3 regions of the Priestia sp. FSL R5-0597 genome follow, and region 3 is predicted to be linked to each of the others. Evidence: riboswitches for the same ligand, from Rfam matches in the RefSeq annotation. Region 3 holds a riboswitch; each other region holds the start of a gene.
The links. Region 3 has a riboswitch for cobalamin ahead of MKX72_RS24650 (ribonucleoside-diphosphate reductase subunit alpha). Riboswitches for the same ligand answer to the same signal wherever they lie in the genome.

Region 1 (5,461 bases), 2.7 Mb from region 3:
AGAATGCTAATTGTATTTATTACAGTATTTACATTTGGGCTTGTCACTCCACCAGAATATTTATACGTTGATGATGCAAAAGCGGACAAGCAACATAAAGCAGGGTATGTAAGAGAAACAACTCCTGTCACAGCTGTTATAGAAGATATTCATTTGCCATATGAAGAATCAAAATATGAAGACGTTTCATCATTTGTTACGTATGCAATGGAATCAGCTGAAAAACAGTCAGTGGAAAAATTCGGAACAAAAATTGGTCCTGTCATTGAAGATGAATTTCGTCAAGCAGTGTTACCTAAAATTGAAGAAGTGCTGACCGACATTGGCACTGAACGTGAACAGTCAATTCAGAATCTCGAGATAAGCGAGCACCCTGCTGCTGGCTACGGTGAAAAGATTTTCCATGTATATGACCGGGAAACCGGTCAGGACTTAATACGGTTTCATGTACGGCGTGAAAATCCTCCAAAAGATGGATACTGGTTTAATTTTCACTATCATGCGGCCGCAGATAATTTTCAAAAGCATTATGATTTAGGGAAAATTTATTGGAACCGAAACATGCCGCCTAAGTGGTTCAGCTGATAATAGACACAACATTCTACAATTTCGAAATGTTAGCTTTTTTAAGCTAGCATTTTTTTACGTCTAAAACCGTTATGGTCTAAATAAGCTGAAACATTAGCACAACGATAAAAAAATCGTTTATAATGAAGTCAGACTTCTTACTATAGAATTGTAGGAAGGAACGAATAGACGCTGGAGGTAACACAATGAAACAATTTACGGAAGAAAAACAATTTCGCGAACAAATTAAGAATGAAACACTAAGCGTTGGGATTTTTACGACAACGTGGTGTCCTGATTGCAAACGTTTGGATATGTTTATTGATGAAATCGTTGACGAAAATACAGATAAAGCATGGTTTAAAATTGACAAGGATGAGTTTGAAGAACTTTCTGCTGAAAACAATGTAATGGGTATTCCTTCTCTTCTTGTATATAAAAACGGTGAAAAAATTGCGCACCTGCACAGTGCAAATGCTAAAACGCCTGAAGCGGTCCGTGAATTTTTAGCAACTCTTTAATTCCCTAAGCTGCGAGAGCATTCTCGCAGCTTTTTTTGTGAGAATGGCTATTTCCATTTTTCGATGAGTGGGGTATACTAGGACAAGTGAATAATCGTAAAGCAATAAGGTCTCAATTTAAAGATTGAGTGAAAAGGGAAGTCTGGTGAAAAACCAGCGCGGTCCCGCCACTGTAAGCGCTTTGTGCGTAAGTCAGGAGACCTGCCTTATTGTTAGCTGTGAAACCTTCGAGGAAGGGTGAAGCAGGGTAATGAACATACATATCAAGTATAGTGAACGGATTCTTTTCCTGCTTATCTTGACGTTACCTGCTTTGCTTTCAATTGAAAGTAAAGCTTTTTTATTTTGAAGCTGCTGCCGAGCAGTATACATAGTCAAAGCGGAAAAAACGGGATAGCGCTGCTTTTTGCATGATCATTTGCTTTTTCTTTAACGTGGAGGTTTCGTATTCACAATGAACAATATATAGGGGGAGTATTTAGATGAAAAAATGGCTTTCGTATTCCATTATTGCGCTGTTAGTCATCGTACTTGCTGCATGCGGTGCAGGCAGCCAAAGCAACAGTGATAAAAAAACGAAGCAAGATACAGAACAAACGTCACAAGCTGCGTTTCCAGTGAAGGTAAAAGACGCGCGTGATAAAGAAATTACGTTGAAAAAACAGCCTAAGAAAATTGTTTCATTAATGCCAAGTAATACGGAGATTGTATATGCCCTTGGCCTTGAAAAAGAATTAGTCGGTGTCACAAGCAACGATGATTATCCTAAAAGCGTAAAGAAAAAAGCGCAGGTGGGAGATATGAACGTTAATGCAGAAAAAGTTATTGCTTTAAATCCTGATTTAGTGCTGGCACACGCTTCAAGTATGGGCGTTTCAGATGAAGTATTTAAACAAATTGAAAGTGCGGGTATTCCGGTATTTGTTGTAAAAGATTCAACAACGTTTGATACGGTTTATGATTCTATTACGCAAATTGGTAAATTAACGGGTAAAACAAAAGAAGCTAATCAAACAATTAAAGACATGAAAGAAAAAGTAGCTTCAATTGAGAAAAAAGCAAAAACGATTTCAAAAGAAGATCGTAAAAAAGTATGGATAGAGGTATCGGGAGCTCCTGAGATTTATACAACAGGAAAAGGTACGTTCATGAACGAAATGCTTACTATGATCGGTGCTGATAACGTAGCGGCTAGTGAAAAGGGTTGGGTTAAGTTTTCTGAAGAGCAAGTTGTTAAGTTAAACCCTGACGTTATTATCGCAACGTATGATGCAGACAAAAATGAGATTATGAAGCGTCCCGCTTGGAGCAGCATGACTGCTGTAAAAGAGGGGAACATCGAAAAGGTTGATCAAAACAAAATCAACCGCTTAGGACCTCGTATTGTAGATGGCTTAGAGGACTTAGCAAAAGCAGTATACCCTGAGGTGTACAATAAATAAAAAGAGGGACCATATTCCAGTTCGAATTGAAAAGGGGATTGGTCCCTTTTCACATCTTAAAATTGAAGAACGGCCTGAGCTTTTAATCATGAAAACCGAGACTTCTTATAAAACATACAGCTCAGGCGTTTTAGGAACAGGCATCATGGAAACGGACACCTTTTACAATCGATTTGTTCATAAAGACTATTATTCAGATACTCCTTCTTTAGAGTATGAGCAATATTTGATGAAAGAAAATGTGCGCCATGAGCAAATCGTAGGGTTGATGACAGCGGTTTGGTTAAAAGAAAGAGCGGTTTACTGTTATGAAGGTTACGGAGTAAGAGTAGCTTCCGTGATAACGGCTGGAGTAGGAAACGCAGTGGATATTACAGCTGACGAAGCTGTTCCATTTTATTCCTCTCCCGGTACAATTAATATGTTTTTTTTCGTGGAAGGCACGCTTACGGATGCAGCGTTTTTACAGCTTTTTATTGCCGCTACAGAAGCCAAAACAAAAACGCTGTCACAGCTGGGTGTCATAGATCCAGCTACAAAGACGATTGCTACGGGAACATCTACGGACAGTATCTCAGTTGCAGCGTCTCAGCAAGGACCATTATATGAATATGCAGGCTCTATGACCGCTTTAGGTCAAGCGGTAGCCAAGCTGGTAAAAATAAGCTTAGAGCAGGCACTTAAGGAAAAGAGGTGAAGAAATGAGTATTGCACAAGCGATGATTGCACACCTGACAGCCATGACGATTGCTCTACTCATTGACCGAATCATAGGTGACCCAGAAAATTGGCCGCATCCCGTTCGCTGGTTTGGCAAGTGGATTTATTGGATGGATTCCAGATTAAATAAAGGCGCAGGAAAACGATTCAAAGGATTGCTTCTTGTGATAAGTATGGTGGTGCTCGCAGGAGTTATTCCTTTTTTATTCCTTCATGCTTTGTACGGAGTTCATTTTATACTAGGTGTTTTAGTAGAGGGCGTAATGATTGCGACTACTATATCCACTCGTTCCTTAAGCGAAGCTGCTTATAAGGTGCAAAAGCCGCTTCAGCTAGGAGATATGGAGAAAGCTAGATATGAAGTAAGCATGATTGTGGGACGAGATACGGATCGTTTATCAGAAGGAGAAATTGCCAGAGCGACGGTAGAGACCGTGGCTGAAAATACAAGTGATGGTATTACAGCTCCGCTTTTTTATGCATTTATAGGAGGAGGAGCCCTAGCCTTTTTTTACCGAGCTATTAACACATGCGATTCAATGGTTGGGTATAAAAATGACCGCTACTTTCTGTTCGGCTATTTTAGTGCAAAAACCGATGACGTATTAAACTATATTCCAAGTCGGTTAACTGCAGTGGTGATGACCGCTGTTAATGTAGCGAAAAGCCAATATTCTCTTTGGCATGTAACGAGTTTGATTAAGCGCGATGCTAAGAAGCATCCAAGTCCAAATAGCGGATACGGGGAAAGTGCAGTGGCTGCTCTTTTAGGTATTCAACTCGGCGGGCTTAATACATATAAAGGCATAGAATCTAATCGTGCAAAAATGGGCGAACCACTCATTCCCCTGCAAGCCGGTCATATTGAACAAGCTGTTTTCATTATGAAAAGGACGGTCTATGCTACGTGGTTATTCTATCTTTTGTTAGGAGGAGTTATTAGTGCTATTACCTACACATGGAGCTAACCCCAATGTCTTTTTAAAAGCAATAGGGGCCGAGAATTTGTCGCATCTAAAAGACTTTAGCGTAAACACAAATCCTTTAGGGGCTCCCCTTGTTCTTCACGAAAAGTGGAACGAATTCAAGGAAGCTGCGTTTAGTTACCCTGATCCTGAAGTAACAGAACTAAAAAATAAACTTGCAGCTCATCATCATGTTTCCGCTGCCCAAGTGCTGCCCACAAATGGGGCCGCTGAAGCGTTTTTCCTTATTGCTTCTTTATTTTCAGGAGAGAAAGCGGGGATTGTACAGCCGACGTTTGTCGAATACGAACAGGCAAGTAAAGCGTATGGATGTGAAGTGACGTACGTTCCTTTAGCTGAAGAAAATGGCTGGAGCTGGGATATAGAGTTGATTATGAGTATTCTTCCGGATATAAAAGTACTATGGATTTGTCACCCAAATAATCCAACGGGCGTTATATATAGTCACCAGGAATGGATGAAAGTAGTAAAAGCTGCTGCTCATCATGGTACATACTTAATAATTGATGAAGCATTTATTGATTTTGTCGAACATCAGCCTTCATTTGATTCTCTTATTCTAAACTATGAACATCTCATTGTTGTGCGTTCGATGACAAAGATGTTTAATATTGCGGGGCTTCGCCTTGGCTATATTTTGGCAAATGAAAAAATCATTAGCAAGATGTCTAAAAAACAACCTCCTTGGAGTGTAAACGGATTGTCGCAGCAAGTAGGGATGATATGTGTAGATGAAAAAGATTTTGTGAAAAAAACCGTACATTATATTAAACAAGAACGAAAACGGATCTTGAGTCAACTAGAAGAATGGGGGCTTTTGGTTTCTCCGTCTCAAACAAACTATTATCTTTGCAGCGTTCCGTCTTCTATTAAAACGCGCGACTGGCTTATCTATTTAGCAAGCCGCGGTGTGGTAGCTCGGCATACTGAAAACTTCCCATTTTTAAATGGACGCTATATCCGTTTGGCTGTGAAAACGAAAGAAGAAAATGACTATTTACTTAACGTAATCAAACAAGGACTCGATGAAATATGATCATCTTTATTAGCGGAGGGGTTCGAAGCGGCAAATCACGTGCAGCGGAGAACATGGTTCAAACTTTTTGTACAAAGCGCGCTGTTTATATTGCCACAAGCCGGCAAACAGATAGTGAAATGCAAAAACGTATCCAGCTTCATCAAACAGAACGTCAAGCGGCGAACACGCCTTGGGCAACGATCGAGC
Region 2 (5,461 bases), 4.2 Mb from region 3:
ACAATTCCAAACAAATGGTCAGGGTTATGCAAGTCTGCTTCTGCTACAAAATGCCAACCCACATCACGTTCAATCGCACGCTGACCTTTATAGCTTATTTTTTGATCTTTTTCTAAGTCATTAATTTTCATAAAAATGAGTTTAAATGTTTGATCTCCAAGGTCAATATCTTCTACTTGTTTGCAAATATCTGCAAGGTCATCTGATTCATACATAATATCTAATCGCTCTTTGATAAAAGGGCTTCTGCTTGGATCAAGTTTAACGGCGCTTCTTATGATAGGTTTCTCAGTTTCAATTTCAAAAAGAGAGCGTCTCTCTAATTGACATAGTGAGAGTTCCTCTTCGCTGCATGCGTATGTGTAGATATACTGAGGCAGCTGCGTATGGTTATTCAATATCGTATCATCCTTTATCGTATCTAATTATCCTTCTTCTCAAACAATAGCGAGAAAAGAAGAGAAAAGCAACGAATTTAAATATATTTGGCTGTGAATACTAAATTGAAGCGCTACATAGTCCACTTATTTGACAAAACATGCTAAAATAACTGATGATAACCTGCATGTGCTGCTGTTTATACAAAAGAACTGGATCAAGGTTTCTCAAAAATCATTTATACACTGCTGACATTTTGATGAATAGGAGAGGCTACGTGATGTCTAAAAGTGATCATGAAAAGCAACAGATGAGTCGGGCTGATATGAAAAAACAAGCTAAAACATCCTCGCAAAACCTTGTGATGAACGTACTCATTGCCATTGTATCTGCATGTATTTTAGCTCTTATTATAAATATTTTTGTACTAATGAAATGAGTCGTTATGCTGCTCATTTCTTTTTATTAGGTTCAGCTTTTATTGAAGAGTTTGAGGTCTCTTTCACTAGAGAGCACATTGTGAATAGCATATCTTTTTTTTACAAATGATAGTTGTGATATGATAAAGCAATAATACATTAGACAAAAAGCTGGAGGTTACTTAGTATGCCATTACTTAGATTTGATGTAATAGAAGGAAGAGACGAAAAAGAGTTAAAAGCATTACTAGACGCTACTCATCGAGCGATGCTAGAAGCCTTTGGCGTCCCAGAACGCGATCGTTATCAAATTGTACATCAGCATCCTGCTCATGAAATGATTATTGAAGATACAGGTCTTGGCTTTGAGAGAAGCAAGGATTTGGTTATTATAAGTGTGACGAGCAAACAGCGAACAGAAGAGCAAAAACAAGCTCTTTACAAATTAATTGTAAAAGAGCTGGGAGAAAGCTGCGGAATTCAGCCAAGCGACATTATGATTTCAATTGTTGAAAACGGTAATGCTGACTGGAGCTTTGGTATGGGAGAAGCTCAATTCTTAACTGGGAAATTATAAAATGGTTTATTATCTAGAGAAGCCCTTATTTCTAAGGGCTTTTTCTCATTTTGTCTATAAAAATATTATTCTCTTAGTCACATCTTACTCAAAATTAAATACAGACATCTGTCAAATGAATGATACAATAAGCTTATATGCCGTTTTGAGTGGGAAAACCAAAAAAGAGTTCGGCGTACTAACTTCAGAACAACAATAATTTTACATAAAGATGTAAAGATTTAAAGGTTAAAAGAGAAATGTATAAAATCTGTAAAACAAAAGAACAGTTACGCGTTAAACATAGGAGTAAAAGGTTCTTCACGTGTTTTTTCGGATAATAAGAGAAAGTAATTTTGATCATTGAGGAGGAACTTAGAATGTTTGGATTTGATGCAGATGTATCGCCATTAGTGCGAATTAAAGTAATTGGAGTCGGCGGTGGAGGAAATAACACCGTTAACCGTATGATTGAACATGGTGTACAAGGGGTAGAATTTATCGCCGTTAATACGGATGCTCAGGCGCTTAATTTATCTAAAGCAGATGTGAAAATGCAGATTGGTGCGGCATTAACGCGAGGATTAGGTGCAGGAGCTAATCCAGAAGTAGGAAGAGAAGCTGCAGAAGAAAGCAGAGAGCAAATTCAAGAAGTACTGCAAGGCGCAGATATGGTATTCGTAACAGCTGGCATGGGGGGAGGCACTGGTACTGGAGCAGCTCCGGTTATTGCCCAAATTGCCCGTGAACTAAATGCTTTAACAATTGGAGTAGTTACTCGCCCTTTTAAGTTTGAAGGAAATAAACGTACCAAGCAAGCAGTAGGCGGTATTACTGCGATGAATGAATCGGTAGATACCCTTATTGTCATTCCAAACGACCGCTTGCTTGAAATCGTTGATAAAAAGACACCTATGCTTGAAGCATTCCGTGAAGCAGATAATGTTCTTCGCCAAGGTATTCAAGGTATTTCAGATTTAATCGCTGTTCCGGGGCTGATTAACCTTGACTTTGCTGATGTAAAAACAATTATGTCTAATCAAGGATTTGCGCTTATGGGTATCGGACGAGCTTCGGGATCAGATCGAGCAATTGAAGCAGCGAAAAAAGCGATTTCTAGTCCGCTGCTAGATGCATCGATTGATGGAGCAAGAGGCGTGCTGCTGAACATTACGAGCGGCAGCAGCCTGAGTCTTTACGAAGTACAGGAAGCAGCAGATATTGTCACGTCCGCTTCTGATCAGGACTTAAATATGATTTTTGGATCTGTGATTAATGAAGATTTAAAGGACGAAATGATGGTAACCGTTATTGCCACTGGATTTGATGATGAAGATATTTCACCATCAGCTTCCACTTCTAGAGTTTCAAGAGCACGCTACTAAATTAAATAACCAGCTTTTATGGTGGCAATTGTTTTTCAATTGCCTTAAAAGGGAATCCGGTGAAAATCCGGAGCGGTCCCGCCACTGTAACAAGGAGCCTTATGTCAAAAAGCCACTGTCTATTTAGAGACGGGAAGGCGGTATAAGGCAATGACTTGAAGCCAGGAGACCTGCCATAAATCGCAGCACGCAATAACCTACGAGGATAGGGAGGTGTTTTGGCAGAATCAAAAATACGATAAACAAGGGATACGTTTATCTGAATTTGTTGTGAAGGCAAGCACTTCTTTTTAGAAGTGCTTTTTTTTGTGTATTAAAATAGAAGGTGGAAAAATGAATGATAAATAATAAAAAACTTGTATCTATGATATTTCTCGTGTTACTTTGCCTCACTGCTTGCGCTCCTAATGAAGAGAGTGTAAGTATAAAAGAAAGAAAGAAAACGGATAAAAGTGTGACGTTTTTATTTAATTTTACATCTGCAACGCTTGATCCTCATACGGACGATAATTATACAGCAGTTCGTGGGGGAGTAGGGGAGACGCTTGTTAAAATCAACGACGATTTAAAAATAAAGCCTTGGCTTGCTGAAAAGTGGGAAACGAAAGATAACGGCCTTACATGGACATTTATGATAAGAAAGAACATCATGTTTCAAAACGGAAAAGCGCTGGATGCAAATGCCGTTAAGTCTTCTCTTCAAAGAACGATAGACCAAAGTTATGCGATGAAAAACGCTTTAAATATTAAAGAAATGAAAGCGAACAGTCATGCGCTGACAATTACATTAAAAGAAACAATGCCTAAATTTCCTTCTGAATTAGTGCATCCAAATACAGCTATTATAGATGTTGATGCTTCTAATATAGCTAAGAAGCCCATTGGTACGGGTCCATTTCGCGTCTTGTCTTTTGATCAAGGAAATCAAGTAAAATTAGAAAGATATGAAAATTATTGGGGTGGAAAAGTGAAATTGAAAAGTGCGATCTTTGGATTTAACGAAGATGCTAATGCGCGAGTTGCTGCTCTTCAATCTGGAACAGCCGATATTATTTATCGCCCGCCTTTAGAAAGCTTGGGCACTTTACAAACAGATCCGTCTTTTAAAGTAAGTGGAGTACCTAGTGTGCGCACCCATTTATTGCTTTACAATCAAACCAATGACGCATTAAAAGACGAAAATGTAAGAAAAGCTATCGATACTTTATTGAACCGAAAAGAAATTGTTAGCAGCATCATGAACAATCAAGCGGCAGCGGCTGGAGGTCCATTTTTACCCCAATTTCCTTTTGCTGATAGTACTGCTAATGAGCAAAGAGGTATGACATCTGCTAAAAAATATTTAGAGAAAGCAGGCTATCAAATCAAAAATGACAAAGCAATCAAAAATGGAAAGCCACTATCGCTCTCTCTTGTCACATACAGTTCTTTGCCAGAACTGCCTTTAATTGCTCAGCTTATACAGTCTAATGCCAAAGAGTTAGGAATTACTATTAAGATTCACCTAGTTGAAGATAGCGATGAATATGTAATGGCAAAAGATGATTGGGATTTAGCATTGTACAGCCTTATCACAGCACCTAGAGGAGATGCCAGCTATTATTTAAGTACGAACTATTTGCCCGGCGGTGGTTTAAATGCCAGCCGGATTAATGATGATACGCTAACAAAAATGATAGAACAGTTAAATTCAACAGTAGATGACGCAAAACGAGATCAGTTAGCCAAACAAGCAACCGCTTTGATTAATAGAAAAATGCTGACGTCATCGATTGTACATCCAAACATTGTTGTTGCTTATAATCAAAAAGTGAAAAACTGGACAACAAATCCAAGCGAGTATTATATGCTGACTCAGCACTTAGACGTAACGCCGTAGTTAACATTGCAGCATAAGCAGAGAAAAGAAAAAGTATACAATGATCGCTAAAAGGATGTGACAGTAAACGTGCAAGAAGTACAAATGTATCAAATTAAAGAAGTAAAAGAAAAGGATGCTGAAGTGATTCAGTTTGTCATGAATATGCGGAATGAGCTATTTCCTATGCTGGAAAAAAATCAGCTTCCTGTGGATTTGCTTCATTTTAATGAACATTACGTTCAAGCGAAAGACGCTGCTTTTTTTGCAGCTGTTACGGAAAATCAACAAGTAATTGGAACCATTGGTTTATACGCTTACGATGGACGGTTTCATGCATTAAAAGAGCGATATGAACATAGAACTGCAGCTGAGATTGTAAAATGCTATGTCGATCCAGCGTACCGGCGTCTAGGCATTGGACAGCAGCTGTTAAAAGCAGTTGAACAATTTGCCCAAAGTCATTTTTATGACACGCTGTATCTGCATACTCATCCTTTCTTACCTGGCGCTATTCCTTTTTGGGCTTCACAAGGCTTTATCAAAAGGCTAGCTGAACAGGACGAACCATGGAATACGCTGCACATGGACAGAAAAATACAACGAGTCGTAACGTAACGAGATCATACAGTAATTACCATGGAATCTGTATATGGGCTCATGCTATAATGAACGTAACTTACATTTATAGCCTGTAGGGCAAGTCCTTACAGAAAAGAACCACGTTTCGAATTGGCTGAAACGTGGTTTTTTTCTATAAAAAACAAGTAACAAAATATTTTTAAAAATATATATGAAATCGCTTTCAAAATAATGAAATATATTATATAATTACTAGTGTTGTGTTGTACTTTGTTAGTGTTAA
Region 3 (5,461 bases):
TTGCTTATGCTCGTGACGATGCAAGCGTTGGAGTAATTGTATTAGCAGGTGCTGGGGATAAAGCATTTTGCTCAGGCGGAGACCAAAGAGTTCGCGGTCACGGCGGCTATGTAGGAGAAGATGAAATTCCACGTCTAAACGTTCTAGATTTACAGCGTTTAATTCGCGTAATTCCAAAGCCGGTTGTTGCAATGGTATCAGGCTATGCAATTGGTGGAGGCCACGTTCTTCACGTTGTATGTGACTTAACAATTGCAGCGGATAACGCAGTCTTTGGACAAACAGGTCCTAAAGTTGGAAGCTTCGATGCAGGATATGGCTCTGGTTACTTAGCTCGCATCGTAGGCCATAAGAAAGCACGTGAGATCTGGTTCTTATGCCGTCAGTACAACGCTCAAGAAGCACTAGACATGGGATTAGTAAACACGGTCGTTCCATTAGAGCAGCTTGAAGCTGAAACAATTCAATGGTGTGAAGAGATGTTAGAAAAAAGTCCAACCGCTCTTCGTTTCTTAAAAGCAGCATTTAATGCTGATACGGACGGCTTAGCTGGTATCCAGCAATTTGCGGGTGACGCAACGCTTCTTTATTACACAACGGACGAGGCAAAAGAAGGTCGCGATGCATTTAAGGAAAAACGCAATCCAGACTTCCAACAGTTCCCACGTTTCCCTTAAACAGCTGAAACAGCTTGGTGATTATCATCAGGCTGTTTTTTCAATTTGATTTAGTTAATTAGTATAAAAAGGAGAGAAATTTATGAGTGGCCAAACGATTCCTAATGGGCTTATGCAAAGAGCATATTTGACGCCAAACCGAGTGGCGGTAGAAACACTGCAAACGTCGCTTACTTTTCAAGAGCTTCATAAGCGTGTTCAAAAAGTAGCGCAGCAGCTTTCGTTTAACGGTGTAAAGCAAGGTGATACCATTGCTTTATGCATGAAAAACAGCGTGGAGTTTATTGAGATTTTACATGCGGTTTCTTATATTGGCGCTCGGGTGCTGCTCGTCAATACGCGTTTGACAAATGAAGAAATCAATTATCAGCTAACAGATGCAAACGTGTCGTTGCTTATTACGGATGAAGCATTTTTAACGAGAGAGTTCCAAAGTTCCATTACTCAGCTTCCTTTATCTTCTTTAAAAAGTTCTCCAGAAACAGAAACGTATTTTCAGAAAACGTGGAATCTCGAGGAGACGTTCACCATTATGTATACGTCTGGAACAACAGGTAATCCAAAAGGAGTGCTGCAGACATATGGAAATCACTGGTGGAGTTCCATTGGTTCAGCGCTTAATTTAGGATTAAATGAAAAAGACTGCTGGCTTATAGCGGTTCCTTTGTTTCATATTAGCGGATTATCCATTTTAATGCGGAGCGTCTTTTACGGAATGAAAATCATTTTAGAAGAACGATTTGAAGCAAGAGCGGTGAATGAAGCCATTGAAAACAAAGGAGTAACAATTATTTCGGTTGTCACTTCCATGCTATCGAATATGCTGGATGAATTAGCTGAACGTAAATACCCAAATACATTTCGCTGTATGCTTTTAGGAGGAGGACCCGCACCGCTTACTATTTTAGAGGCTTGTGTGAATAAAGAAATTCCTGTTTATCAAACGTATGGAATGACAGAAACATCTTCACAGTTCGTTACGCTTTCACCTGAAGATAGTTTGCGAAAACTGGGATCAGCAGGTAAACCATTATTTCCGTGTGCAATGAAAATTGTAGATGAGAATGGAAATGAAACACGTGAAGCAGGAGAAATCATTGTTAAAGGTCCAAATGTTACAAAAGGATATTTAAATAAACCTGAAGCTACTAAAAAAGCCCTTCAACAAGGCTGGTTCTATACAGGAGATATCGGGAAAGTGGATGAAGAAGGTTTTCTATATGTATTAGACAGACGTTCGGACCTTATTATTTCAGGTGGAGAAAATGTATATCCAGCTGAAATTGAAAATGTTTTGTTGAAGCATCCCGCTGTTAAAGAGGCCGGTGTAACGGGAGTAGCCGATGGAAAATGGGGACAAGTTCCTGCAGCATGCATTGTTATAAACGAAGACGTTTCAGATGAAGAGTTATCTTTACACATTCAACAATTTTTAGCAAAGTACAAACTTCCAAAGTATTTCGTTCGAGTAGAGGAGCTGCCGCGAACGGCCTCTAATAAAATCATACGCCGGAAGCTATCATCGTTCATACAGAAAGGAATTTAATCGATGATTATCAAAAAAGTACATCTTTATAAAATTGACATGAAGCTTCTTTCTCCTTTTTCAACAAGCTATGGTACGGTCCAGGATCGAGAATTGATTTTGCTTGAAGTAGAAGATGAAAAAGGATTTACAGGATGGGGAGAAGTCGTTGCTTTTTCATCTCCTTGGTATACGGAAGAAACGATTCAGACATGTTTTCATATGTTAGACGATTTTTTAATTCCTTCGCTTCTTCACCAGCAGCTTCAAAAACCAGAGGATGTTCAAAAGTTATTCAAACCTCTAAAGCGGAACAACATGGCTAAAGCAGCTTTGGACTGTGCTGTATGGGATTTGTATGCAAAGCGCCAAAATAAGCCCTTAGCTGAAGTAATTGGCGGAATAAGGCCTGCTGTAGAAGCTGGAGTGGTAGTTGGCTTAAATGATATTTCCATCATGAAAGAACAAATAAAGACTTATATGAAAGATGGTTATAAGCGCTTTAAAGTGAAAATTAAGCCAGGCGCTGACTATGAGCTACTGAAACAAATTCGAGATGAATTTCCAAGCATTCCTCTTATGGCTGATGCCAATTCAGCCTATACGTTAAGCGATAGTGATTCATTGAAAAAACTAGATGAATTGAATTTAATGATGATCGAACAGCCGTTAAGTTCGGATGATATCCTTGATCATCGATTATTACAAAAGCAAATGAAGACGCCGATTTGCTTAGATGAAAGTATTGTGAGCTATGAAGATGCACGTCATGCAATCGAACAAAAAAGCTGCAAGATTATCAATGTGAAAATCGGTCGAGTTGGCGGAATGTCTGTAGCAAAAAAAATTCATGATTTATGCGCCCTACATGGTGTAAGGCTTTGGGTTGGCGGAATGTTAGAAGCCGGGATTTCACGAGCTCATAACATCGCCCTTGCCACACTGCCTTCTTTCACGATACCAGGTGACATTTCTGCGTCGTCTCGCTATTGGGAAAAAGATATTATTAAGCCCGAAGTAGAGGTAGAAGCCGGAGTAATAAAGGTGAAGGAAAAACCGGGGATCGGATACGATATTGATAAAAAGTTTATCAAAACAATCACAGCATTTGAAAAAGAATACAAATAATTAAAAACCGTTTTTTATGAAAAACGGTTTTTTTATTGATGTTGGCAATGTTTAGTAGAAAAATAGGACAAATTTTTTAAAAAGAGCACATTGTTCCATCAAGCGTGTCAAAACATGTTATGATGGAGTAGTTTGATGAAAAAAGTCGAAGGATTTTATCGTAAAAAACAAAATTATTTTTGAAAATAGGTTGATAGTTTTCTAAGTTGTCCTATATAATGTGTTTATAACATAACACAATATGTTGTTTGTTAAACAATAATAAAATACTATATTTTGTGTTTTCCAGTGAAAAAGGTGTCTGATAAAAAGACTTAAAAGGGAATTTGGTGAAAATCCAAAGCTGTCCCCGCAACTGTGAATGCTGATGAAATAAGGAGATCCACTGTGAGTAAACATCATGGGAAGGCCTTAAAGTAAAAAGAAGCATAAGTCAGGAGACCTGCCTTTTTTATGTCGTTTTATCTTCTTCGGGAGGTGAGAGGGTAGAGCGAGGATTGAGAAAAGACTTAGTGTCTTCTTCTATCTTCGTTCTATTCGCTCACCGAGGTACGGTGAGCGATTTTTTATTTTGAAGTGAAGAGAGGAGCCATATTTATGGTGAATACATTAAAGCCTACAATTCTACATGAATTAACTGCATATATTGAACGTTTAAAAAAAGAATTTACGCAGCTTGATTTTTCTTTGTATGAGGAAAAGGTTATTCAAACTGTTACAGTAAAGGAAAATATGACGGACGAAAAGGTTGCAAACGTACTAATTTTGGCAGCCCTAGAGCGTATTTCAATGGAAGAACCAGATTGGACGTACGTGGCGGCAGACGTCTACTTAAACGAACTATATCGAAAAGCAGCGGACAACCGAGGTTATGATAAAAAAGAGAAGTACGGTTCGTTTTATGAGCTTATTCAAGAACTAACAAAAATCGGCATTTATAATAAACAGCTATTAAAAACATATACAGAAGAAGAAATTAATGAAATTGCTTCAGTCATTATTCCTGAACGCGATCGTTTATTTACATACATTGGATTGCTGACATTAGCAGATCGCTATTTAGCGACATCACATGATAAGCGTGTATACGAATTACCGCAAGAACGTTTTCTTATCATTGCTATGACGCTGATGTCTCAAGAAAAGAAAGAAAATCGAACAGCATTAGTAAAAGAAGCGTACTGGGCGCTTTCTAGTCTATATATGACGGTTGCCACACCAACACTCTCAAACGCAGGAAAGAGCTACGGACAGCTATCTAGCTGCTTTATTGATACGATTGATGACAGCTTACGCGGTATTTATGATAGCAATACAGATTTGGCCACGCTTAGTAAAAATGGAGGCGGAATTGGTGTCTACCTCGGTCATATTAGAAGCCGAGGAAGTGATATAAAAGGTTTTAAAGGCGTATCATCAGGAACAATTCCATGGATGAAACAGCTAAATAATACGGCTGTAAGTGTCGATCAGCTAGGTCAACGACAAGGAGCTATTGCCGTATATTTAGACGTTTGGCATAAAGACATTTTTTCATTCTTAGACGCGCGTTTGAACAATGGTGATGAACGCCAGCGCACGCATGATTTATTCACTGGCGTATGTTTGCCAGATTTGTTTATGGAAAAAGTAGAAGCACGTGAAGACTGGCACTTATTCGATCCTCACGAAGTTCGTACGCTGATGGGCTACTCGTTAGAAGATTTTTATGATGAAGAAGAAGGCAGCGGTTCGTTCCGCACTCGTTACGCTGAGTGTGTAAACAATGAACAGCTTTCAAGAGAAACAGTGCCTGCTATTGAGATCTTCAAGCGCATTATGCTTTCGCAGCTTGAAACCGGAACTCCTTATATGTTCTATCGTGATACGGTTAACCGAGCTAATCAAAACCGACACGCGGGCATGATTTACTGCAGTAACTTATGTACAGAAATCACGCAAAACCAAAGTACAACGGTCGTAACAGAGGAAATTACGGAAGACGGAAAAATTATTATTACAAAGAATCCGGGCGATTTTGTTGTATGTAATCTTTCTTCTATTAACTTAGCGAGAGCCGTAACTGAAGATGTACTTGAACGTTTAATTCCAATTCAAGTACGCATGCTTGATAATGTTATTGAGTTAAATG

Region 1: another riboswitch for cobalamin. It lies ahead of MKX72_RS09970 (ABC transporter substrate-binding protein); the one in region 3 lies ahead of MKX72_RS24650 (ribonucleoside-diphosphate reductase subunit alpha).
Region 2: another riboswitch for cobalamin. It lies ahead of nikA (nickel ABC transporter substrate-binding protein); the one in region 3 lies ahead of MKX72_RS24650 (ribonucleoside-diphosphate reductase subunit alpha).

What each region holds. Positions count from the first base shown of each region.
Region 1 is NZ_JBBOUZ010000001.1:1,958,872-1,964,332, forward strand. It holds gene MKX72_RS09960 (YpjP family protein) at 1-585, shown strand, start outside; gene MKX72_RS09965 (thioredoxin family protein) at 774-1,088, shown strand; cobalamin riboswitch at 1,179-1,311, shown strand; gene MKX72_RS09970 (ABC transporter substrate-binding protein) at 1,571-2,530, shown strand; gene MKX72_RS09975 (adenosylcobinamide amidohydrolase) at 2,619-3,227, shown strand; gene cbiB (adenosylcobinamide-phosphate synthase CbiB) at 3,232-4,218, shown strand; gene cobD (threonine-phosphate decarboxylase CobD) at 4,193-5,272, shown strand; gene MKX72_RS09990 (bifunctional adenosylcobinamide kinase/adenosylcobinamide-phosphate guanylyltransferase) at 5,269-5,461, shown strand, end outside.
Region 2 is NZ_JBBOUZ010000001.1:483,539-488,999, forward strand. It holds gene MKX72_RS02580 (TRM11 family SAM-dependent methyltransferase) at 1-398, opposite strand, end outside; gene MKX72_RS02585 (hypothetical protein) at 659-817, shown strand; gene MKX72_RS02590 (tautomerase family protein) at 985-1,374, shown strand; gene ftsZ (cell division protein FtsZ) at 1,734-2,738, shown strand; cobalamin riboswitch at 2,741-2,931, shown strand; gene nikA (nickel ABC transporter substrate-binding protein) at 3,076-4,617, shown strand; gene MKX72_RS02605 (GNAT family N-acetyltransferase) at 4,687-5,214, shown strand.
Region 3 is NZ_JBBOUZ010000001.1:4,676,408-4,681,868, reverse strand. It holds gene menB (1,4-dihydroxy-2-naphthoyl-CoA synthase) at 1-677, shown strand, start outside; gene MKX72_RS24660 (o-succinylbenzoate--CoA ligase) at 760-2,223, shown strand; gene menC (o-succinylbenzoate synthase) at 2,227-3,330, shown strand; cobalamin riboswitch at 3,609-3,794, shown strand; gene MKX72_RS24650 (ribonucleoside-diphosphate reductase subunit alpha) at 3,928-5,461, shown strand, end outside.